DNA from 3 places in the Streptomyces sp. R41 genome. Region 3 is predicted to be linked to each of the others. Evidence: riboswitches for the same ligand, from Rfam matches in the RefSeq annotation. Region 3 holds a riboswitch; each other region holds the start of a gene.
The links. Region 3 has a riboswitch for thiamine pyrophosphate ahead of thiC (phosphomethylpyrimidine synthase ThiC). Riboswitches for the same ligand answer to the same signal wherever they lie in the genome.
Positions count from the first base shown of each region.

Region 1: it holds a riboswitch for thiamine pyrophosphate, as region 3 does, so the genes downstream of both, AB5J53_RS34335 (thiamine ABC transporter substrate binding subunit) here and thiC (phosphomethylpyrimidine synthase ThiC) in region 3, are expected to answer to the same signal.
Region 2: it holds a riboswitch for thiamine pyrophosphate, as region 3 does, so the genes downstream of both, thiO (glycine oxidase ThiO) here and thiC (phosphomethylpyrimidine synthase ThiC) in region 3, are expected to answer to the same signal.

Region 1 is NZ_CP163443.1:7,508,162-7,515,524, reverse strand. It holds gene AB5J53_RS34350 (maleylpyruvate isomerase family mycothiol-dependent enzyme) at 1-406, opposite strand, end outside; gene AB5J53_RS34345 (ABC transporter ATP-binding protein) at 417-1,451, opposite strand; gene AB5J53_RS34340 (ABC transporter permease) at 1,452-3,131, opposite strand; gene AB5J53_RS34335 (thiamine ABC transporter substrate binding subunit) at 3,107-4,192, opposite strand; TPP riboswitch at 4,270-4,375, opposite strand; gene rlmN (23S rRNA (adenine(2503)-C(2))-methyltransferase RlmN) at 4,400-5,506, opposite strand; gene AB5J53_RS34325 (hypothetical protein) at 5,720-5,959, shown strand; gene AB5J53_RS34320 (winged helix DNA-binding domain-containing protein) at 6,074-7,207, opposite strand.
Region 2 is NZ_CP163443.1:3,040,110-3,047,472, reverse strand. It holds gene pknB (Stk1 family PASTA domain-containing Ser/Thr kinase) at 180-2,123, opposite strand; gene AB5J53_RS14255 (thiazole synthase) at 2,360-3,154, opposite strand; gene thiS (sulfur carrier protein ThiS) at 3,158-3,358, opposite strand; gene thiO (glycine oxidase ThiO) at 3,355-4,521, opposite strand; TPP riboswitch at 4,519-4,632, opposite strand; gene AB5J53_RS14240 (hypothetical protein) at 4,685-5,044, shown strand; gene AB5J53_RS14235 (NAD(P)/FAD-dependent oxidoreductase) at 5,130-6,365, shown strand; gene AB5J53_RS14230 (Rv2175c family DNA-binding protein) at 6,562-6,927, shown strand; gene thiE (thiamine phosphate synthase) at 7,096-7,363, shown strand, end outside.
Region 3 is NZ_CP163443.1:5,276,093-5,283,455, reverse strand. It holds gene AB5J53_RS24190 (SsgA family sporulation/cell division regulator) at 1-90, shown strand, start outside; gene AB5J53_RS24185 (YibE/F family protein) at 153-1,610, opposite strand; TPP riboswitch at 1,682-1,838, shown strand; gene thiC (phosphomethylpyrimidine synthase ThiC) at 1,831-3,660, shown strand; gene AB5J53_RS24175 (VWA domain-containing protein) at 3,755-5,269, shown strand; gene AB5J53_RS24170 (hypothetical protein) at 5,491-6,354, opposite strand; gene AB5J53_RS24165 (metallophosphoesterase) at 6,536-7,363, opposite strand, start outside.

The DNA.
Region 1 (7,363 bases), 2.2 Mb from region 3:
GGATCGCCAGCTCGTGCGTCATCCGGCGCGCCCAGAACCCGGAGTTGAGGACCCCGGCCCACGCCCACACCCGCGTGTCGGGCCCCGCCTCCCGCAGCGTGCCGACGAGCATCTCGCCCGTCTCCGCGAGCCAGGCGTCCAGAGCCGCGGGGTCGCCTTCGGCCTCCGGACCGCCGACGAGCGGAATCCTGTCCTCGGGGACGTTCTCCTGCGCCCGCGTGCGGACGATGAATTCGACCCAGCGCAGCGCCCCGCCCGTGTGTCGCACGAGCTGCTCCAGCGACCACTCGGGGCAGGTCGGCACGGTGGCGGACAGGTCGGCGGCGCCCGCGGCCACCACGTCCCTCAGCTGCCGTACCTGCAGCTCGATCGCGTCGCAGTAGCGGTCGTGTCCGAGTAGCGTCATGATCCGCACCTTATGCGGCAGAGGGCTCCCCGAGTACGACAATTTCGGCTGCGTCGAACTCCACGCCGACCTCGTCCCCGGGCTCCGGCGCGTCCCGCAGCGCGCACGCCGCTTCCAGCCGGGGCGCGTCCTGGGGCTGCAGATGTACGGCGACGTGGGTGCCCCGGAAGGTGCGCGCGGCAACCGTGCAGCGCAGCCCGTCCGCCGCGGCCACGAGCCGTACGCCGGCGGGCCGTACGAGGACTGTGCCCGGCCCCTGGGGGGCGCCCTCCGGCACCGGAACCTTCCCCCACGGGGTGTCCGCGGCCTCCCCGCCCACCGTCGCCTCGACCACGTTGTCGAAGCCGAGGAAGCGGGCCACGAACTCGTCCGCGGGGCGCTGCCAGACCTCAAGTGGCGTACCGGACTGGGCGATCCGCCCGTCCCGCATCACCACGACCCGGTCGGCGAGCGCGAAGGCCTCGCCCTGGTCGTGCGTGACGGCGAGCACGGTCGTGCCCAACTCGCCGAAGAGCCCCCGGAGTTCCACGACGAGCCGTTCGCGCAGGGAGCGGTCCAGCTGGCCGAGCGGTTCGTCGAGCATCAGCAGGCGCGGTCGGGGCGCGAGCGCACGGGCCAGCGCGACCCGCTGCTGCTCGCCGCCGGAGAGTTCCGCGACAGCCCGCCGCTCGGCACCAGGAAGCCCGACGAGCTCCAGCAACTCCTTTACTTCCAGAGCCTGTTGCCCCTTCGCAGCTCCATGCCTCCGCAACCCGAAGGCCACATTGCCGCCCACGTCACGCTGCGGGAAGAGCTGGTGGTCCTGGAACATCAGGCCGACGCCCCGCTTGTGCGCCGGCACCCCCGCCTGGTCGCGCCCGCCCAGTACCACACGGCCCGCGTCGAGCGACTGCAATCCGGCCACCGCCCGCAGCAGCGTGGACTTGCCACTGCCGCTCGGCCCGAGCACGCAGACGATCTCGTGCTGGGCGACATCGAGGTCGACGGCGTCGAGCACCGGCCGCCCGCCGAAGCGTACGGTCGCGCCTTCCAGGCTCAGCAGCATCTAGAACTCCCCGGTCCGGTCGCTCCGTACGCGCTCCAATACCAGCAGCGCCACCGCGCACACCACCATCAAGATCGTCGAAAGGGCCATCGCCTGGCCGTAGTTGAGGTCGCCGGCCCGCCCGAGCAGCCGGGCCACGGCGACCGGCAGCGTCGGATTGTCGGGTCGTGCGATGAAGACGGTCGCCCCGAACTCGCCGAGCGACACGGCGAAGGCGAACCCGGCCGCGATCAGCAGCGCCCGCCGCACCATCGGCAGATCGATCTCGCGCCACACCCGCCACGGCGACGCCCCGAGCACGGCCGCCGCCTCCCGCAGCCGCCCGTCAACCGCCCTCAGCACGGGCAGCATCGTCCGTACGACGAAGGGGACGCCCACCAGGGCTTGCGCGAGCGGCACCAGGATCCAGGACGCCCGCAGATCCAGTGGGGGCTTGTCCAGTGCGATCAGGAACCCGAAGCCGACGGTCACCGCGGAGACGCCGAGCGGCAGCATCAGCAGCGCGTCGAAGCCTCGTACGAGACGACCGGTGTTGCGGCGAGTGAGGGCCGCGGCCGCCAGTCCCCCGATCAATACGGCGATGGCGGTGGCGGCGAGCGCGTACTCCAGCGAGTTGCCGATCGCCTCGATCGGCGCGACAAGGAAGATGCCTCCGTCGGCCGAGGTCAGCGCCTTGTAGTACGCGAACCCGTAGCCGTCGGGAGCGTCGAAGGAACGCTGGACCAGCACGCCGAGCGGAAGCACGAGGAGGACCGCGATGCTCGCCAGCACCCCCGCCAGCAGTGCCCACTGCCCGGCCCCGCGCGGCCGGCGCGCGGTCGCCTCCGGGGCCACCAGGCGCAGGGCGGTCTCCCGGCGGCGTACGGTCCGGGCGTGCACGGCGAGGATCGCGCCCACCGCCACGAACTGGATCATCGTCAGCACCGCCGCCGTCGCCAGGTCGAAGATCTCCGAGGTCTGCCGGTAGATCTCGACTTCGAGCGTCGAGAAGGTGGGGCCGCCGAGGATCTGCACCACGCCGAAGGAGGTGAAGGTGAAGAGGAAGACCATGAGCGCCGCGGCGGCCACGGCCGGGCTCAGGGCCGGCAGCGTCACCTTGCGCCAGGCCGCGAACCGGGAGGCGCCGAGCATCCGGGCGGCCTCCTCCTGGCGCGGGTCGAGTTGCGACCAGAGCCCGCCGACCGTCCGTACGACGACCGCGTAGTTGAAGAAGACATGCGCGAGCAGGATCGCCCAGACGGTGGTGTCGAGCCGTACGCCCCACAGCTCGTCCAGGAGTCCGCCGCGGCCGACGAGCGCCAGAAAGGCCGTACCGACAACGACGGTGGGCAGCACGAAGGGCACGGTCACGACCGCGCGCAGGACCTGCTTGCCCCTGAAATCGAAGCGCGCGAAAACATACGCGCCGGGGAGCGCGATCAGCAGCGTGAGCGCCGTCGAGACGAGCGCCTGCCACGTGGTGAACCACAGCACGTGCCGGATGTCCGACTGCGCGAGCACCTCGCCGATCCGCCCCAACTGCCAGGCCCCGTCGACCTCGAGGCCGCGGGCCACGATCGCGGCGACGGGGTAGGCGAAGAAGACCGCGAAGAACGCGACGGGCAGGGCCATGAGCCCGAGCCGCGCCGCGCTCCCCTTCCGGGCCTTCGGCGGGGCTACTTCAGTACGAGCGAGGTCCACGACTTGACCCACTGGTCACGATTGTCGGCGATCTTGGCCGGGGCCATGGTCTCGGGATCCTTGGCCTGGGGGCCGAACTTGGTGAACTCGGCGGGCACCACGGCACCCTTGACCACCGGGTACACGAACATGTTCAGCGGCATGTCCTGCTGGAACTCCTTGGTGACCAGGAAGTCGAGGAGCGCCTTGCCGCCCTTGGTGTTCTTCGCGTTGCTCAACAGCCCCGCGTACTCCACCTGCCGGAAGCAGGTGCCGTTCACGACGCCGGTCGGCGCGGTCGTCGGCTTCGGGTCGGCGTAGATGACCTCGGCGGGCGGCGAGGAGGCGTACGAGACGACGAGCGGCCGGTCGGCCTTGGCCTTCTTGCCGCCGGCGGACCCGGAGAACTCGTCGTTGTAGGCCTGCTCCCAGCCGTCGACGACCTTGACGCCGTTGGCCTTGAGCTTCTTCCAGTAGTCCTGCCAGCCCCCATCGCCGTACTTCGCTGCGGTCCCGAGCAGGAAGCCCAGGCCGGGCGAGGATGTGGAGGCGTTCTCGGTGACGAGGAGGTTCTTGTACTCGGGCTTGATCAGGTCGTCGAAGGACTGCGGCGGCGTCAGCTTGTGCTCGCTGAAGTAGGCCTTGTCGTAGTTGACGCATATGTCGCCCGAGTCGATGGGCGTGACGCGGTGCTTGTCCTGGTCGACCCGGTACTCGGGCAGGATCTGGTCGGCGCCCCTGGCCTCGTAGGACTGGAAGAGCCCGTTGTCGAGCGCGCGGGACAGCAGGGTGTTGTCGACGCCGAAGAAGACGTCGCCCTGGGGGTTGTCCTTGGTGAGGATCGCCTTGTTGACGGCCTGCCCGGCGTCGCCGTCCTTCAGGACCTTGACCGTGTAGCCGGACTGCTTCTCGAAGTCCTTGAGCACGCTCTTGGACACGGCCCACGAGTCGTGGCTGACGAGCGTCACGGTCTTGGAGTCCGCGGAGCCGCCGCTGTCGGTGGACCCGCACGCCGTCAGTACGGGCAGCGTGACCAGGCCCAGGCCGACGGCCACGGACGCGAACTTCTTGGTGGTGCTCACTGATTTCCTCCTGGCTGACCAGGAAGAGACGCGGCCCTGCCCGGGACCTCTGACAGTTCCCGGGCAGGGCGCAACAGCTTGAGTGGTGACCGAACTTCCTACCCAGAATGACCTGGGCAAGGTTCAGAGGGTCTGCGGTCTCTCCCGCACTCTCAGCGCTGTGGCGCTCCCCTGTCGGAATATGAAGATGTACGTACGCAGGACAGGTTACCGCTCGGTGGCGGCGAGCTGACCGCACGCCCCGTCGATCTCCTGGCCCCGGGTGTCCCGGATGGTCACCGGCACCCCGTGGGCCGCGATCGCCTCGACGAACGCCTTCTCGTCCTCGGGCCGCGATGCGGTCCACTTCGAACCCGGAGTCGGGTTCAACGGGATGAGGTTGACGTGCACCGGCTTGCCCTTGAGCAGCCGCCCGAGCCGGTCACCGCGCCACGCCTGGTCGTTGATGTCCCGGATGAGGGCGTACTCGATGGACAGCCGACGCCCGGACTTGGCGGCGTACTCCCAGCCCGCGTCGAGAACTTCCCGCACCTTCCACCGCGTATTGACCGGTACGAGCGTGTCGCGCAGTTCGTCGTCCGGCGCGTGCAGGGAGATGGCGAGGCGGCACTTGAAGCCCTCGTCACAGAACCGGTGGATCGCGGGGACGAGCCCCACGGTGGACACGGTGATCCCGCGCTGCGACAGCCCCAGCCCGTCGGGCTCGGGATCGGTGAGCGCACGAATAGCACCCACCACCCTCTTGTAGTTGGCGAGCGGCTCGCCCATGCCCATGAAGACGATGTTGCTCAGCCGCGCCGGACCACCCGGGATCTCGCCGTCCCTGAGGGCGCGCATCCCGTCCACGATCTGGTGCACGATCTCACCGGTCGACAGGTTCCGGTCGAGCCCGGCCTGCCCCGTGGCACAGAAGGGGCAGTTCATCCCGCACCCGGCCTGCGAGCTGATGCACATGGTCACCCGGTCCGGGTAGCGCATCAGCACGGATTCGACGAGTGTGCCGTCGAAGAGCCGCCACAGGGTCTTTCGGGTCGTGTCCTGGTCGGTCGACAGATGCCGCACGACCGTCATCAGCTCGGGGAGCAACGCCTCCTGGAGCTTGCCGCGCGAGGCGGCCGGGATGTCCGTCCACTCGGCGGGGTCGTGCGCGTACCGCGCGAAGTAGTGCTGCGAGAGCTGCTTGGCACGAAACGGCTTCTCACCGATCGCGGCAACCGCCTCTTTACGCTCGGCGGGCGTGAGATCGGCAAGGTGCCGCGGCGGCTTCTGGGCTCCGCGCGGGGCGACGAAAGTGAGTTCTCCGGGCTTAGGCATGGCTGTACCAGTGTCGCAGATCGATTTGTGTGACCTGGGGCCCCGATGGAGCCGGGAGGGTGTGAGACCGCCCTCGCTACGGAGATCGCGAACAGTTCGCGATCTCCGTAGCGAGGACGGTCTGCTCGCCGTGGATTCCGCCCGCGGTCTCACCCGCGCGGTCGGCACGTCGCAAGGTCGGCGTACTGAGCACACGAGATTAGGATCCGAATTGTGGCAGACATCCCCGACGAATTGATCAAGCTGGAACATTCCGCCGAAGAGGAACGCGCGAAATGCGCGGGCCTCGCCGGCGACGAGTACGAGACGCAGTGCCGCCGGTGGCGCGAAGCGTCCGAGGTGGCGCAGGCGGCCATCACGAAGTACGCACAGGCGGCCGAGCAGGACCGCCACGAGGTCGAGCAGGCCGTGAAGAAGGCTGTACGGCGGGCAGAGGAGGACCCGGCGGACTAGTCGGGCGGGTAGGCCCCCGTCTCGCGGTTGAGGCGGGGGCCCCGTCGTGCCATCACCCGTGTCTGTGCCAACGAACCTTGAGTCCGTGCCATCGAAGTCTGAGCATCAAAACCGTCACAGCAGCCGCGCCTCGGCTTCGGGGAGTTTCGACCACCAGTGCCCGTAGCGGCTGTAGACCGCCGCCTCGCGTTCGCCGAGGAGCGTCGTCAAGGACTGAGCCTCCGCGGCGAGCCCATCCCAGGCGGCGGAGGGCAGGGGGTGGAAGGCCGTGGCCTCGATGCCGCCGCCCACCGGGCGCCAGACACCGGCGACATGGCCGTCCACCAGCAGGGTGGGCAGTACGTCGCCGTTCCTGCGGATCACCAAGGGGCGGTAGGCCGGGGGTATCACCCGGCTACGGTCGGCATAGGCCAGCAGAACGCTGTCCCACATCGCCATCAGCCGGGGCGGGGCGGGGGTTTCCGCGGGCGGCCGGGAGGCACCCGGGAGGTCGAACAGCGTGCCGCCGTCCGGCCCCTGGAGCTGCTCGACGGCGCCGTCCAGAGCGCGGAGCGCCTCGCGGACGGCCGCCCGCTGCACCATGGCGAACTGCGCCACGTCCGCCACCGACGCAGGCCCGAACCCCGCCAGGTAGCGCAGGATCAGGGTCCGCAGCGCTTGTGGCTCCACCGCCCGTCCCGTGAGGGCGGGCTCCGTCCCCGCCGCGACGAAGGACGGCCGGAGGCCGAATGACCACAGCGCATCCGTCGGGGCATGATGCAACGGCGCGTACGCCTTCAGCCCCCACCAGGCCCCCTCCTTCTTCTCGGCACCGAGCCGCTCCTCGACCCACGCCTGCATCTCTGCCGAGGTGCGCGGCCGGGGGGCAAAGGCCAGCAGCTCCGGCACCAGTTCGTCGGCGTCCGCCGGGGTCAGCCCCGCGGCGGCGAAGCGGAAGCCGAGCCGGGAGGCGTACAGCGTGGGCTGCATCGCCGCGCGGAAGGCCGGGTAGTCCTCGGCGTGCACGGCGTGCGGGGTGATCCGCATCAGGGTCGCCTTGGCCACCGAACGCCCGATGAAGGCGGCATCGAGGTCGGCGGGAGCGAACCCGGTGAGCCGGTTCCACAGTGCGAGGTACGGCGAGGCCGGGTGCTGCGCCTGGAGTGCGACCACGCGCCGCACACCGTCGGGGACGGTCAGCGGCTCACGCTCCAGCAGCAGCTGGCGGCTGAGGGTCGCTCGGTTGAGTTCGCGCGCGCTGATCACCACAGCGCAGGATTCTGCCCCACACCGCGCGCCCCGGCTGCTGTGCTCCAAATTCGGTGACACGAATCCGCGTCCGTCAAGGTTCGATGGCACGGCCTCAAGGTTCGCTGATACAGGACAACCCGTATGGGGTCTCGTGCCGCCCCACGCGTCCCGCTA
Region 2 (7,363 bases), 2.2 Mb from region 3:
CCGGTGGCCTGGGTCCCGGGGGTTCAGCGGATCTCGAAGCCGACGGTCCCGCTCCCGGGGGTTCAGTGGATCTCTAAGCCGACGGTCCCGGTCCCGGGGGTTCAGTGGATCTCGAAGCCGACGGTCCCGGTCCCGGGGGTTCAGTGGATCTCTAAGCCGACGGTCCCGGTCCCGGGGGTTCAGCGGATCTCGATGGTGATCGTCGAGCCCTTGGGCGCCGTCTCGCCGCCGTCCACCGACTGGCTCTTGACGTGGTCCCCGAAGAGCCCGAGCAGACCCCGGTCCTCGTTGACCTTGAACCCGGCGGCCTCCAGCTTCTGCTTCGCGTCGTCCACGCTGTCGCCCACGACGTCCGGGACCTCGACCATCTCGGGGCCCTTGGAGATCGTCAGCGTCACCGTGTCGCCGGTGGCGACCTCGCGACCCGCCGCCGGCGACTGCTCGGCGATCTGGCCCTTGTCGAACTCCGAGTTGACCCGCTCCGAGGAGATCTTCACCTTCAGACCCGAGTCCTCGAGCTCCGCCGTGGCGTCCTCCACTGACGCGCCGGTGACCTCGGGCACCTCCACCGGGCTGCCCTTGCTGACGACGAGCGCGATGGCCGAACCCGCGTGTCGCTCGGTGCCCGCTGCCGGATCCGTGCTGATCACAAAGCCCTTGGGCACGTCCTCGTTGAACTCCCGGGTGACCATGCCCGCGGCGAGGCCGTCGCCCTTCAGCACTTCCTTCGCCTTGAACAGGGCGAAGCCCTTCAGGGCGGGCACCTTCACCGTCTCCGGGCCGTCCGAGATGGTCAGCGTCACGGAGTCGTTGTCACGGATCCGGGCGCCGACCTCGGGGTCGGTGCTGATGACGGTGCCGCGCTTCACGGTGTCGCTGTACTGGTGCTTGACCTGACCGACATCGAGCCCGGCCTGCGTCAGCCGGTCCTTGGCCTCGGTCTGGGTCTTCGCGAGGATCGGCGGGACCTTGGTGAACTGGCCGGAGTTGATGTACCAGACGCCGGCACCGAGGCCCAGCACCAGCACGATGGCGGCGACGATCGCCAGCATCCCGCGGCGGGGCCGCGCGGCACGCCGGGACGGAGCGGCCTGCCCGGACGTGAACGGACTGCTCTGCTCGAACCGGCTCGTCCGGTTGAGTGCGCCGTTCTCGTCGTCCTCGTTCACGGGCAGCGGCCGCGGTACGGACAGCGAGCGCGGGATCACACTCGTACGGTCCTCGGCGTTGTCGTGGCCCATGGCGAGGGCCCCCGGCGGGACGGCGTCGAGCTGCTCGGCGGTGAGCCCCGCGCGCGCCTGAAGCACCTGGCCGAGCAGCGCCACCGCGTCGTGCGGGCGCACTTCGGGATTGCGGGCGGTCGCCGTGGCGACCAGCTCGTCGAGCTCGTACGGCATCCCCGGCACGGCGGCCGACGGCGGCGGCACGTCCGCGTGCAGGTGCTGGTAGAGCACCTGGGCGGGGGAGTCCCCGGAGTGCGGCTTGTCGCCGGTGAGCATTTCGTAGAGGACGACCCCGCACGCGTAGACGTCGACGCGGGGGTCGGCGGTGCCGTGCTCGATCTGCTCGGGAGCGAGGTACGAGACGGTGCCGAGGACGGCCCCCGTCGTGTTCGTCACGGTGTCCACGGCCCGTACGAGACCGAAGTCCGCCACCTTGACCCGGCCGTCGTCCCCTATGAGGACGTTCTCCGGCTTCATGTCGCGGTGCACGAATCCGGCGCGGTGCGCGGCGCCGAGGGCGGCGAGCACCGGCTCCAGGATGTCGAGCGCGGCCCGCGGCTGCAGGGCGCCGCGGTCGCGCAGTACGTCGCGCAGGGTGCACCCGGCGATGTACTCCATGGCCAGATAGACGTACGACCCGTCCGCCCCCTGGTCGAAGACCTGCACCACATTGGGGTGCGCGAGCCGGGCCACCGACTTGGCCTCGCGGATGAAACGCTCGACGAACGAGCCGTCGGCGGCCAGCGTCGGGTGCATCACCTTGAGCGCGAGCACGCGGTCGAGACGGGTGTCCAGGGCCCTGTAGACCGTGGCCATCCCGCCGACCGCGATCCGTGCGTCTACGCGATAGCGGCCGTCGAGCACCTGCCCGACAAGCGGGTCCTGAAGGGTCGTATCCACGCAGGTGAGTGTACGAGCCGCCACTGTCACGACGCCCCGTTCGGCCGATACCGGAGCGCGACTGCAGCCGACCTGTGACGCACATCGCACGCATGCGCGGACGTCGAAGAGAGGCCCCGCCGCCGCGAGCCCGGCCGCGGCCGGGCACGGCGAGATCGCCCCAGAGGAGACCCGCACTTCCCAGCCAACCGGAAACGAGTGGTGCGTGGGCGGGAGACCCCCGCTGGGCCGGGTGCCTAGAAGGCGGGCCTCTCGGGATCCAGGCGCGCCAAGCCCTCCGCAGGAGACGACGCCTCGGCGAAGTGCCGCCGAGGAATCCGGCCCGCGCGATACGCGAGCCGCCCCGCGTCCACCGCGTGCTTCATGGCCTCCGCCATCAGGACGGGCTCCTGCGCCCGCGTCACCGCTGAGGCAAGCATCACACCCGCACACCCCAGCTCCATGGCGAGCGCCGCGTCCGACGCCGTACCGGCCCCCGCGTCCAGAATCACCGGCACGCGCGCGTGCTCCACGATCAACTGGAAGTTGTGCGGGTTCCGGATCCCCAGCCCGGACCCGATGGGCGAGCCCAGCGGCATGATCGCGGCGCAGCCGACGTCCTCCAGCTTCCGCGCCAGGACGGGGTCGTCATTCGTGTACGGCAACACGGTGAACCCGTCGTCGACGAGCGTCTCCGCGGCGTCGAGCAGCTCGATCGGGTCGGGCAACAGCGTGCGCTCGTCGGCGATGACCTCCAGCTTGACCAGGTCCGTGCCGAGCGCTTCGCGCGCGAGACGTGCGGTCAGCACGGCCTCGCCCGCGGTGAAACAGCCCGCCGTGTTCGGCAGCACGCGGATGCCGAGCTTGTCGAGCACGGACAGGACCGACCCGTGCACGGACGCGTTCACGCGCCGCATCGCGACCGTCGTCAGCTCCGTACCGGACGCCACGAGAGAGCGCTCCAGCACGTCGAGGCTTGGCGCACCGCCCGTACCCATGATCAGCCGGGAGGAGAAGGACGTACCACCGAGGACAAAGGGATCGTCGGCCATGGGTCAGCCTCCTTGGACGGCGGTGAGGACTTCGACGCGGTCTCCCTCGGAGAGGGCAGTGGACGACCACTGCGCGCGCGGGACGACGGTTTCGTTGAGGGCGGCGGCCACGCCGGACGGAGCGGCGGTGAGGGCCGCGACGAGTGTGTCGAGAGCGGTACCCGAGGCGATCCGCTGCCGCTCTCCGTTGACGAAGATGTTCATGCGGGCTGCTCCGTGAGGGCGGCGGCGCCGAAGCGCCGTGGAGTGAAGGGGCGGGCCACGTCGGGGAGTTCACCGGTGGTCAGCACGTGCGCCATCGCGTCACCGGTGATGGGCGTGAGGAGCACACCGTTGCGGTAGTGCCCGGTGGCGAGGAGGAGGCCGTCCAGCTCGGTCGGTCCGAGGAGCGGCGCGTTGTCGGGTGAGCCGGGGCGCAGCCCCGCCCGGGTCTCCGTGAGCGGCAGCTCGGTGATCCCGGGGACCAGCTCATGGGCGTCGCGCAGCAGCTCGTACACGCCGCCCGCGGTCACCGTCGTGTCCCAGCCCAGTTCTTCGCTGGTCGCGCCCACGACGAGCTCGCCGTTCTCGCGCGGCACCAGATAGACCTGGCTCCCGCGCACGACGGCGCGGACGGTACGGCTCAGGAAGGGCGCGTACCGATTCGGCACGGTCAGCCGCAGCACCTGCCCCTTCACGGGGCGCACGGGCGGCAGGACGTCGTCGGGAACGCCCGCCAGACGCCCGCTGAGGCTGCCCCCGGCGAGCACGATCTGGCCCGCGGCCGGCTCGGTGCCGTCCGTGGTGACGACTCCGGCGGCACGGTCCCGTACGACGCTCAGCCGCTCCGCCCAGGTCCGGTGGAACACCACTCCGGCCCGCTCGCACGCCGTGACCAGGGCCTTGGCGAGTCGGCGCGGATCGACCTGGTGGTCGCCGTCGACCCGCAGACCGCCGCGTACGCCGGGTGCGAGCATCGGCTCCAGACGGCGGCACTCGCGCCCGCTCAGCCACTCCGAGTCGAGCCCCGACTGGCTTTGCAGGGCGTGCAGTTCACGCAGATGGGCGCGGTCGTCGGCGTCCAGTGCGACGGCCAGTGTGCCGCACTGGCGGTAGCCGAGGTCTTGGCCCGTGGCTTCCGTGAGTTCGGCGGCGAAGTCCGGATAGCGGCGCGCGGAGGCGAGGTTGAGGCCCAGCAGGGTCTGCTCGCCGTAGTGCAGTTCGGTGACGGCGGCGAGCATTCCGGCCGCGACCTGGGCCGCTCCGCCGCCCGGTTCGGGATCCACGAGGGCGGTGGTGAACCCGCGTTGCGCGGCCCGCCAGGCCGTCACGAGCCCGATGATTCCGCCCCCGATGACGAGGACGTCTGACGTACGTGTAGGCGACATGGGCGTCCAGCCCCTCCCTTCGCCGGCATGACCCGGATCAGGTTCGTACGGTCGGAGGCCGTCCCAGCCTCCCTCTCAGCCCGGTGCGTCCGGGCTCCCGCGAGTGCTTTACGTTGGCCACCCTAGCCCGCCGCCGGCTGTCTCAGTAAGGGAGCCTCCGCCCATGCCCCGCTCGCTCGACGGCCTCGTCCTCGCCCCGGTCGCCGACCAGGCACCAGGTCAGGTGGGCACCCGCACCCGGTTCACGTACCACGAGAAGGACGGCGAGATCTGCGCCGAGTACGCGGGCGGCGATGTCGTACGCGGACATCTCGTGGGTACTCGTGAGGGTGACCGCCTCGACTTCCGGTACGTGCAGCTGAAGCGCGACGGCGGCACCTCGTCGGGGCACTGCGTGTCCCGCGTGGTCGAACTGCCCGACGGGCGCGTACGCCTGGAGGAGACCTGGGAATGGGAGTCGCAGACGGGCAGCGGGACGAGCGTGGTGGAAGAAGTGGAAAAAGCGGGAGAAGTGGACGGGTGAGCGGTGGAAGAGGGACGTGCAATGTGCAACAGGTCACTGAGCACGTCCCCTGACTGACAATTTGTCAGTTGTCTATGGTGATCAGGTGAGCGAGCAGACGCAGGCGCAGGCGCAGGGGCGTACGGCACAGCGAGTCGTCGTCGTGGGCGCGGGCATGGCCGGTGTGCAGACCGCGGTCGCCCTGCGTGAACAGGGCTTCACCGGCAGCGTGACGCTGATCGGCGCGGAGCCCCATCAGCCGTACGACCGGCCGCCGCTGTCCAAGGCCGTACTGCTCGGCAAGGCCGAGGGCTCCGCCTTCGACGTCGACTTCGAGGCACTGGACATCGAACTGCAGCTCGGACGCGAGGCGCTCGGCGTACGCCCCGAGGACCATGAGCTGGACACCGAGACCGGGCCCGAGCCGTACGACGTCCTGGTGATCGCGACCGGCGCGGAACCGATTCAGCTGCCAGGCGCGGAGGGCGTGCCCGGGGTCCATCTGCTGCGCACCCTGGACGACGCCGAGCGGCTGCGCCCCGTCCTCGCCCAGCAGCACGACATCGTGGTCGTCGGGGCCGGCTGGATCGGCGCCGAGTTCGCCACGGCGGCGCGCGAGGCGGGGTGCGCGGTGACGGTCGTCGAGGCCGCCGACCGGCCGCTCGCCGGCGCGCTGCCCGCCGAGGTGGCCGCGCCGATGGCGGCCTGGTACGCGGACAGCGGGGCCTCGCTGCGTACGCACGCGCGCGTGGAGCGCATCGAGCCCGGCGCGGTGGTGCTGGACGACGGCTCCCGGGTGCCCGCGGGCGCCGTGGTCGTCGGAATCGGCGCACGCCCCGCGACCGCCTGGCTGGCCGGCTCCGGGATCGCGCTCGGCGCCCACCGTGAGGTGGTGGCCGACGACCATCTGCGCACCTCCGTACCGGACGTCTACGCGGTCGGTGACTGCGCCTCCTTCCCTTCGGGAAGGTACGAGGACCGCCTTCTGGTCCACCACTGGGACAACGCCCTGCAGGGCCCGCGTACGGTCGCCGCGAACATCATCGGCGAGGCCCCCGCCGCGTACGACCCCGTCCCGTACTTCTGGTCCGAGCAGTTCGGCCGTTTCGTCCAGTACGTCGGCCACCACGCCCCCGCCGACACGACCCTCTGGCGCGGCGACCCCTCCGGCGCCGCCTGGACGGTCTGCTGGCTCCGCGACACCCGATTGGTCGCCCTGCTGGCGGTGGGCCGACCGAGGGATCTGGCCCAGGGCCGCCGACTCATCGAGGCGGGCACCCCGATGAACCCGGAACTTCTGACGGACCCGTCGAAACCGCTGAAGGCGGCGACGGCGGCGTAGCCGAGACTTCTACGCCACCGGAGGATGCACCGGTTCGGCGGAGCCCCGCGATCGTTTCGGCGTGACGGGGCGTCCCCCCGACCGCGCTTTCCGGCGGTGCCGAGCGGCCGAAACCCACCCGATCGCACGAGCGTGGGACCCCGGCCCGGGCGGGACTCGGGTACCGAGTGTCAGTCCGGGATGGCAGGCTTGTCCCGTGACCGAGATTGACGCAAAGATCGATGCTCTCGTCCCCGCCTGGCTCACCCTCCCCGACATCGCCGAACAGCTCGGCGTCGAGGTGACCCGCGTCCGGCAGCTGGTCAAGGAGGGCCAGCTGATCGCCGTACGCCGTGGTGAGAACCGCGCGCTGCACGTCCCCGCCGCCTTCATCGACGGGGACAAGGTCGTCAAGGGCCTGTCCGGCACCTTGACGCTCCTGCGGGACGACGGCTTCACCGACGAAGAGATGCTCGAGTGGCTCTTCACCCCCGACCCGACCCTGCCCGGCACCCCCGCGCAGGCTCTGAGCGAGAATCGCGGCACGGAGGTGAAGCGCCGCGCCCAGGCGCTCGCCGTCTGACCTGACAACCGTCCGGCGTACGGACCACGGCCGGCACCGGGCCGAAAGGCCACGGGCCATCGTGGTCCGTACGCGCCGCAAGGCCACCGGGCCATCGTGATCCGTACGCGCGCCGCAAGGCCACCGGTCCACCGTGGTCCGTACGCACCGACAACGGGGGATACACGCATGCCCGAGAACGCCGCCGCCACCGCACGCGCCCAGCTCGCCGACGCCCGCGTCTACCTGTGCACGGATGCCCGCAAGCGCCAGGGAGACCTCGCCGAGTTCCTGGACGCCGTCCTTGAGGGCGGGGTCGACATCGTGCAGCTGCGCGACAAGGGCATGGAGGCGGCCGAGGAGCTGGAGCACCTCCAGGTCTTCGCGGACGCCTGCGCACGCCACGGCAGGCTCCTCGCGGTCAACGACCGGGCGGACGTCGCCCACGCGATCGGCG
Region 3 (7,363 bases):
CTGGGGCAGGAGCGTTCCCTCGCCGACTTCGACACGCACCTCGACGAGGCGCTGGACCGCATTCTGGCGGAGGAGCAGAGCGCGGGCTGACGCACCGCTACCCCCCAAGTGGAGTAACGCTTCCTCACAAGGGGCGCGGGTGCCGGATGGTTTCAGCGCTTGCGGCGGCGGCCCTTTCCGCTGCGTACAGGCGTCCTGGCTCCCGTGGGCTCCACAGGGCCGGCCGCGGTCTCCGGACGGTCCGCGGAGACCACGAGAGCGGCCAGCGCGGTGGTCACCGGCACCGAGGCGACCAGGCCGATCGAGCCGATCAGGGTGCGCACGATCTCTTCGGCGACCAATTCGCTGTTGGCGACCGTGCCCACACTGCTCTGCGCGATCGAGAAGAGCAGCAGCAGCGGCAGCGCAGCGCCCGCGTACGCCAGGACGAGGGTGTTGACGACGGATGCGATGTGGTCGCGGCCGATGCGGATTCCCGCGCGGTACAGGCTACGCCAGCCCATCGTGGGATTCGCCTCGTGCAGCTCCCAGACCGCGGACGTCTGCGTCACCGTCACATCGTCGAGCACACCGAGCGAACCGATGATGACGCCCGCGAGCAGCAGACCGCTCATGTCGATGGACGGATACAAGCCGTGGATCAGGCCAGTGTTGTCGTCGGTGTTCCCGGTCAGCGCCGCCCAGCCGATGAAGACGGAGCCGAGCACACCGATCAGCACCAGCGAGAGCAGTGTGCCGATGACGGCCACCGACGTGCGGGCCGAGAGGCCATGGCACATGTAGAGCGCGATCAGCATGATGGCGCTGGCCCCGACGACCGCCACGATCAGTGGGTCCGAGCCATGCAGGATCGCGGGCAGGATGAAGAAATTCAGGATCAGGAAGCTGATGGCCAGCGCGATGAGCGCCATGACGCCGCGCATCCGGCCCACCACCACGACAACCAGTGCGAAGATCCCGGCGAGCAGGGCCAGGGGGAACTTCCGGTTCACGTCGGTTACCGAGTACTGCAAATCCTTGGGCGCGGAGGGCTCATACGCGACCACGACCTTCTCGCCCTGATGCAACTGCCGCGACTGGTCCGGCTGGACGATCTCGGTGAACGTACGGCCCTTGTCCTTGCCGGTATCGATCCGGATCGTCGCCTTCTTGCAGTCGCCCGTCGCCTGCTGCTGCGCGGAGGAGCCCTCGGCGGTGGAGGTGTCGCCGGTCGGGGTCTCCCCCGAGGCGTTCACGGACTTGCAGTCCACCTTGTCGACCTTGGTCACCGTCGCCTGCTGGGTCTGCCGGTCGAAGCCGACGCCGGTGCGCTCGTGGGACGGGGCGCCGCCGGGCCAGAGCACCACGAGACCCACGACGACCGCCGTGGTGAAGGGGATCAGCACCGCGGCGATGACCTTGCGCAGGTGCTTGGATACGGGGACTGCGGGGCCGTGGCTGTGCGAGTGGCCGTGCCCGCCGCCAGGGCCGTCGCCTGGTCCGGGGCCATGGCCACCACCGCCCGGTCCATGTCCGCGGCCGTCGCCGGAACCATGTCCATGGCCCTCACCGGAGCCGGGTCCGCGAGGCGGCTCGGACGGTGGATATGGGGGCTGCTGCATTGTGGTCACCGACCGATCATCGCAAGAACGGAGGGGGCCCTCTGTTCAGCGCGCCAGATATGACGCTAGCGTGGAGGCACCTTTGCACACGCGGGAGCTCGGAGCACCGGGCTGAGAGGGCGCTGACCTTCGTCTCAGCGATGTTTCACATGAAACATCGACGGACGGAAGCCGCTGCGTCGACCGCCGAACCTGTTACCGGGTAATGCCGGCGTAGGGAGTAGGTCTCATGACCAACAAGGACGTACGCACGCCTGCCTCCAGCCAGACGGACGGGGCGCTTGCTCCGGCCGAGAACGGTGGGGCATCCGCCCCGACCGAGAACGGCGAGGCCGGGAAGTCCATCGGCTGGCACAAGGCGTATGTCGGCGGTTCTCGCCCCGATCTACGAGTGCCGGTCCGTCAGGTGCACCTCACCAACGGGCAGTCCGTCACGCTGTACGACACCTCCGGCCCGTACACCGATCCGACCGTCGATACCGATGTACGCAGGGGTCTGGCACCACTGCGCGAGAACTGGATCATCGCTCGCGGCGACACCGAGGAGTACGCGGGCCGTCCGGTCCGCCCCGAGGACGACGGGATCAAGCACACCTCACCGCGCGGGGGGCTGCGCAACCTCGACGCGGTCTTCCCTGGACGGCCGCGCCAGCCGCGCCGGGGCCGCCCCGGACAGGCGGTGACGCAGCTCGCGTACGCCCGCCGCGGTGAGATCACGCCCGAGATGGAGTTCGTGGCGGTCCGCGAGAACGTCGACCCCGAGGTCGTACGCGAGGAGATCGCCGCGGGCCGTGCGGTGCTGCCCGCGAATGTGAACCACCCGGAAATCGAGCCGATGATCATCGGCAAGCGGTTCCTGGTGAAGGTCAACGCCAACATCGGCAACTCGGCTGTGACGTCCTCCATCGAGGAGGAGGTCGAGAAGATGACCTGGGCGACCCGCTGGGGCGCCGACACGGTCATGGACCTGTCCACCGGCCGCAACATCCACACGACCCGCGAGTGGGTGCTGCGCAACTCCCCCGTCCCCATCGGCACGGTGCCGCTCTACCAGGCACTGGAGAAGGTCGACGGCCGCGCCGAGGAGCTGACCTGGGAGATCTACAAGGACACGGTCATCGAGCAGGCCGAGCAGGGCGTGGACTACATGACGGTCCACGCGGGCGTACGCCTGCCGTACGTGCCGCTCACCGCGAACCGCAAGACCGGCATCGTCTCGCGCGGCGGCTCGATCATGGCGGCCTGGTGCCTCGCGCACCACAAGGAGTCGTTCCTGTACGAGAACTTCGAGGAGCTCTGCGAGATCCTCGCGGCGTACGACGTCACGTACTCGCTCGGCGACGGCCTGCGGCCCGGCTCCATCGCGGACGCCAACGACGCCGCCCAGTTCGCGGAGTTGAGGACGCTCGGGGAACTCAACACGATCGCCAAGCGTTTCAACGTACAGACCATGATCGAAGGCCCGGGACATGTCCCGATGCACAAGATCAAGGAGAACATCGACCTTCAGCAGGAGATCTGCGATGAAGCTCCGTTCTATACGCTCGGCCCGCTGACGACGGACGTCGCGCCGGCGTACGACCACATCACCTCCGGCATCGGTGCCGCGATGATCGCCTGGTGGGGCACGGCCATGCTCTGCTACGTCACGCCCAAGGAGCACTTGGGCCTGCCCAACCGTGACGACGTCAAGACCGGCGTCATCACCTACAAGATCGCCGCCCACGCAGCCGACCTCGCCAAGGGGCACCCAGGTGCGCAGGAATGGGACGACGCGCTGTCCGACGCCCGCTTCGAATTCCGGTGGGAGGACCAGTTCAACCTGGCCCTCGACCCGGACACGGCACGGGAGTTCCACGACGAGACACTGCCGGCCGAGCCCGCCAAGACGGCCCACTTCTGCTCCATGTGCGGGCCGAAGTTCTGCTCGATGAAGATCTCGCAGGACATCCGGCGTGAGCACGGCGGTTCGCAGGCGGAGATCGAGGAGGGTATGGCGCAGAAGTCCAAGGAGTTCGCGGCGGCGGGCAACCGGGTCTATCTGCCGTTGGCGGACTGAGGCGCGCACGAGTGCGTGGTGTTCGGAGCCGTCCGAGGCTCGTATATGTGCATCGGACGGCTTCAGGGCCGGGTTCTGTCGGCAGACTGGGCGCATGACAGCGACATCCATGAGCAAGGGCGCCAACCTTCCCGTGGCCGCCGAGGCCGTGCAGGTCGTGCTGAGCTGGTCCGGTGGGTCCGGTGGGTCCGGTGGGTCCGGTGGGTCCGGTGGGTCCGGTGCGCCGGACGCCGATGCCTCGGCGCTGCTGCTGGGTGCGGGTGGACGGGTGCGGGACGACGGGGACTTCGTCTTCTACAACCAGCCGCAGCATGCCTCCGGGGCCGTGCGGCACCTCGGGAAGCGGCGGGACGGCGGAGCCACGACGGACACGGTCGGAGTGGACCTGCGCGCCCTGGAGCCGGGCATCGAGCGGGTTGTCCTGTGCGCCTCGGCCGACGGCGGCACCTTCGGCGAGCTGTCCGGCCTGACGCTCACGTTGCTCGACGCCGGGACGCGGCAGGAGCTCGCGCGCTTCGAGATGGAGGCCACGACGGAGACGGCGTTCATCGGTGGTGAGCTGTATCTGCGCGGCGGCCAGTGGAAGTTCCGCGCGGTCGGACAGGGCTACGCGTCCGGGCTCGCTGGCCTGGCGACCGACTTCGGGATCAGCGTGGACGACGAGGCCGGGGGCTCCGCGTCTGCCGCCGGCTCCGCGCCCGGGACCGGTGCCGCGTCGGCGGTGCCGCCTGCGGTGACCGCCGCGGGCCCACCGGTGGTGCCGTCCGCGGGCCCGCCCATCGCGCCGCCTGTGGCCCCGCCCGCCCCGCAGGTTCCGCCGGCGCCCCCAGGCTCCGCGCCTCGCCTCACCAAGGGCGAGGAGCAGTTGCCCGTGGACATGCGCAAGCGGCTCTCCCTGCGCAAGGAGCAGGTGGCGGTCAGTCTGCGAAAGCGCGGGGCGGAGGGGGTCACAGCGCGTGTCGTCCTGGTTCTAGATGCCTCCGGGTCGATGTCCTTCCTGTACTCGAAGGGTGTCGTGGCCGATGTGGTGGAGCGGATGGCCGCGGTGGCCGCGCAGTTGGACGACGACGGAGTGATGCAGGCCTGGACGTTCGCGTCCCATGCGGCCCGGCTGCCGGATCTCGGTCTGGGGGAACTGCCCGAGTGGCTGGAGCTCCATGTCCGGGTCGGTGAGCTGAGCCTGTTCCGTCGGAGCAAGAAGCCGCGGAAGGGCCTGCGGCCGGGGCAGGTGGACATGCGCGCGGTCGGGATCCAGAACGAGGAGCAGAAGGTGATCGCCGAGGTCCGGACATATGTGCGTGAGCACCCGGCCGCCGATCCCACCCTGGTGCTGTTCTTCTCCGACGGAGGTGTCTATCGCAACAAGGAGATCGAGAAGGAGCTGCGGGAGGCGGTGGAGGAGCCGATCTTCTGGCAGTTCGTGGGCCTGGGACGGTCCAACTACGGCGTGCTGGAGCGGTTCGACACGCTGCCGGGCCGACGCGTCGACAACGTCGGCTTCTTCGCCGTCGACGACATCAGCAGCATCCCGGACCCGGAGCTTTACGACCGGCTGCTGTCCGAGTTCCCGGCCTGGATGACCGCGGCCCGCCAGCTCGGCATCATCTGACCGGGCCCTGCTGGCGCGGCCGGACCCGACACGGGGCCCTGTCGGGCCGGGCATCGGCGGACGGAGCCCGGCCAGGGGGGCGTTCGGACGCGCCCTGCCGGAGAGCGTACGGGCGTACACCACCCACCGGTTCGGGCCCGCGCCCCATCAGCGCGGGCCCCGGTTTCCTTTCCGCATCAGGCCGTCGCCCCCGGACATGAAGCACCCGGTCGGCCCGGGCGTCACTCCGGCTGGTGCTCGGGCCCTCCGAAGTCCGGGCTCGTGAAGTCCGGGCTGGAGAAGCTCGGGCGCGGGCCGGCCGCGGGTCCGCCGTCAGGGCTGCTGAACCCCGGTCGGTTGTAGCCGAGTTGCGGGATGCGGCTGGGCGCCGGTGCCGGACGGCCCAGTGCCGCGGAGCCCGGATCGGCGAGGGCCTCCCGGAGGAACGGCAGGATGCCGCGTTCCAGCAGGGCCTCGCGCCAGGCTTCCCTGGCCCGGGCCACCTGCTCGTTCAGCTCGCCGCGCGCTCCGGCCTGGAGCGAGGAGGAACTGTTGCGCAGTGCGGTCAGCAGCAGCCCGACCGCGGCGACCAGAATCGCGGCCGCCGTGACCGCGCCGAAGACCCATCCGGTGGTGAGGAGGGTCTTGGCGAACGTCTGCTCGGGGTCGAGCATCTTCAGGAGGTACCCCACGAGCAGGAAGATCGCCGCCGCTGTCCCGGCGAGGACGGGGGCGAGCACCGCGACGACGGCGATGGCGCCGGCCCCGGCGGTCTCGGACACCTCCCCCACGGTGGCGGCGAGCCCCATCGCGGTCGCGCCCGGCTCCGCGGAGCCGGCTTCCTCGCTCACGACCGGGGTGGACGGCGCCGGCTGGCGCAGCTCCTCGCGGACCCTCACATAATGCTGGTATTCGCTCGCCGCGGCCGCCGTGATGAGTGCGGTGGCGTTGAGCGCCATGGTGCGCAGTTGTTCGGGGTTGAGCCGCTGGCCGACAGCGGCGAGTTCCGGACGGTGTGGTGCGGAGCGCAGCGCCTCATCGAGGATCCGCTCGTATTCCTGGCGGTCCTCGCTCAGCAGGTGCTGCGGAACGCTGTTCATGTGCATCCCCCGATGCTCCGTAGGGCTGGTGGCTCGCACGCTGACGAGCCGTCGGGCAGAAACGGAGGGGAGCCTGCTACGGATAAGCCGATGGTAGAGCGGTGACGGCACGCCGTGACAGGGGGTTTCCAGAAATTGCCCCCTGGCCAGCGCAGTCCTCCGTGGGGGACGCCTGCCCGATGAACGCTCAGGTATCCAGGGGCAATTGCTGGACCAGCAGCTTTCCGGCCATGGTCACGCCGCCGTCCATCGCGATGGCCAGCCCGTCGGCGTACAGATGCGGCCCCTCGACCACCGGGCCCGCGCCGTCCTCGTCGTCCTCCGAGCCGACCTCCCCCAGGAGATACGGAATGGGGCTGTGACCATGGACGATGCGGGCGCCGCCGTACGCTCCCAGCAGTTCGCGGACGGCCTCGGCGCCCCCGTCGTCGCGGAAGGCGAAGCGCTTGGTGAACTTGCGAAAGAGGTCCCAGCACTCGTCCGCGTCGTTGCGGGTGAGTGTCTCGCGGACGGTGTCGTTGACCGCTTCGATGGAGTCGCCGTAGTCGAGGTAGGCGGTGGTGTCGGAGTGCACCAGGAGGTGTCCGTCGACCAGTTCCATGGCGTCGAGGCGGGCCATCCACTGCAAGTGGTGGTCCTGCAGGCGGTCCATGTCGGTCTTCTGGCCGCCGTTGAGAAGCCAGGCCGCCTGGAAGGTGGCGGTGCCCGCCCCGGAGTTGACGGGGGTGTCGCCGAATCGCTTGGCGCCGAGCAGGAGCAGCTCGTGGTTGCCCATGAGCGCCTTGCAGTAGCCGCCGGCCGCGGCAGCCTCGGCGGACAGCCGCATCACGAGGTCGATCACGCCGATGCCGTCCGGGCCGCGGTCGGTGAAGTCGCCGAGGAACCACAGACGCGCGGTCCCGGCGGACCAGTTGCCCGCGGCGTCGATGAGGCCCTGCTCCTGGAGCGCGGCGACCAGCTGGTCGAGATAGCCGTGCACGTCACCGACGACGTACAGCGGACCGGGCCCGTCGAT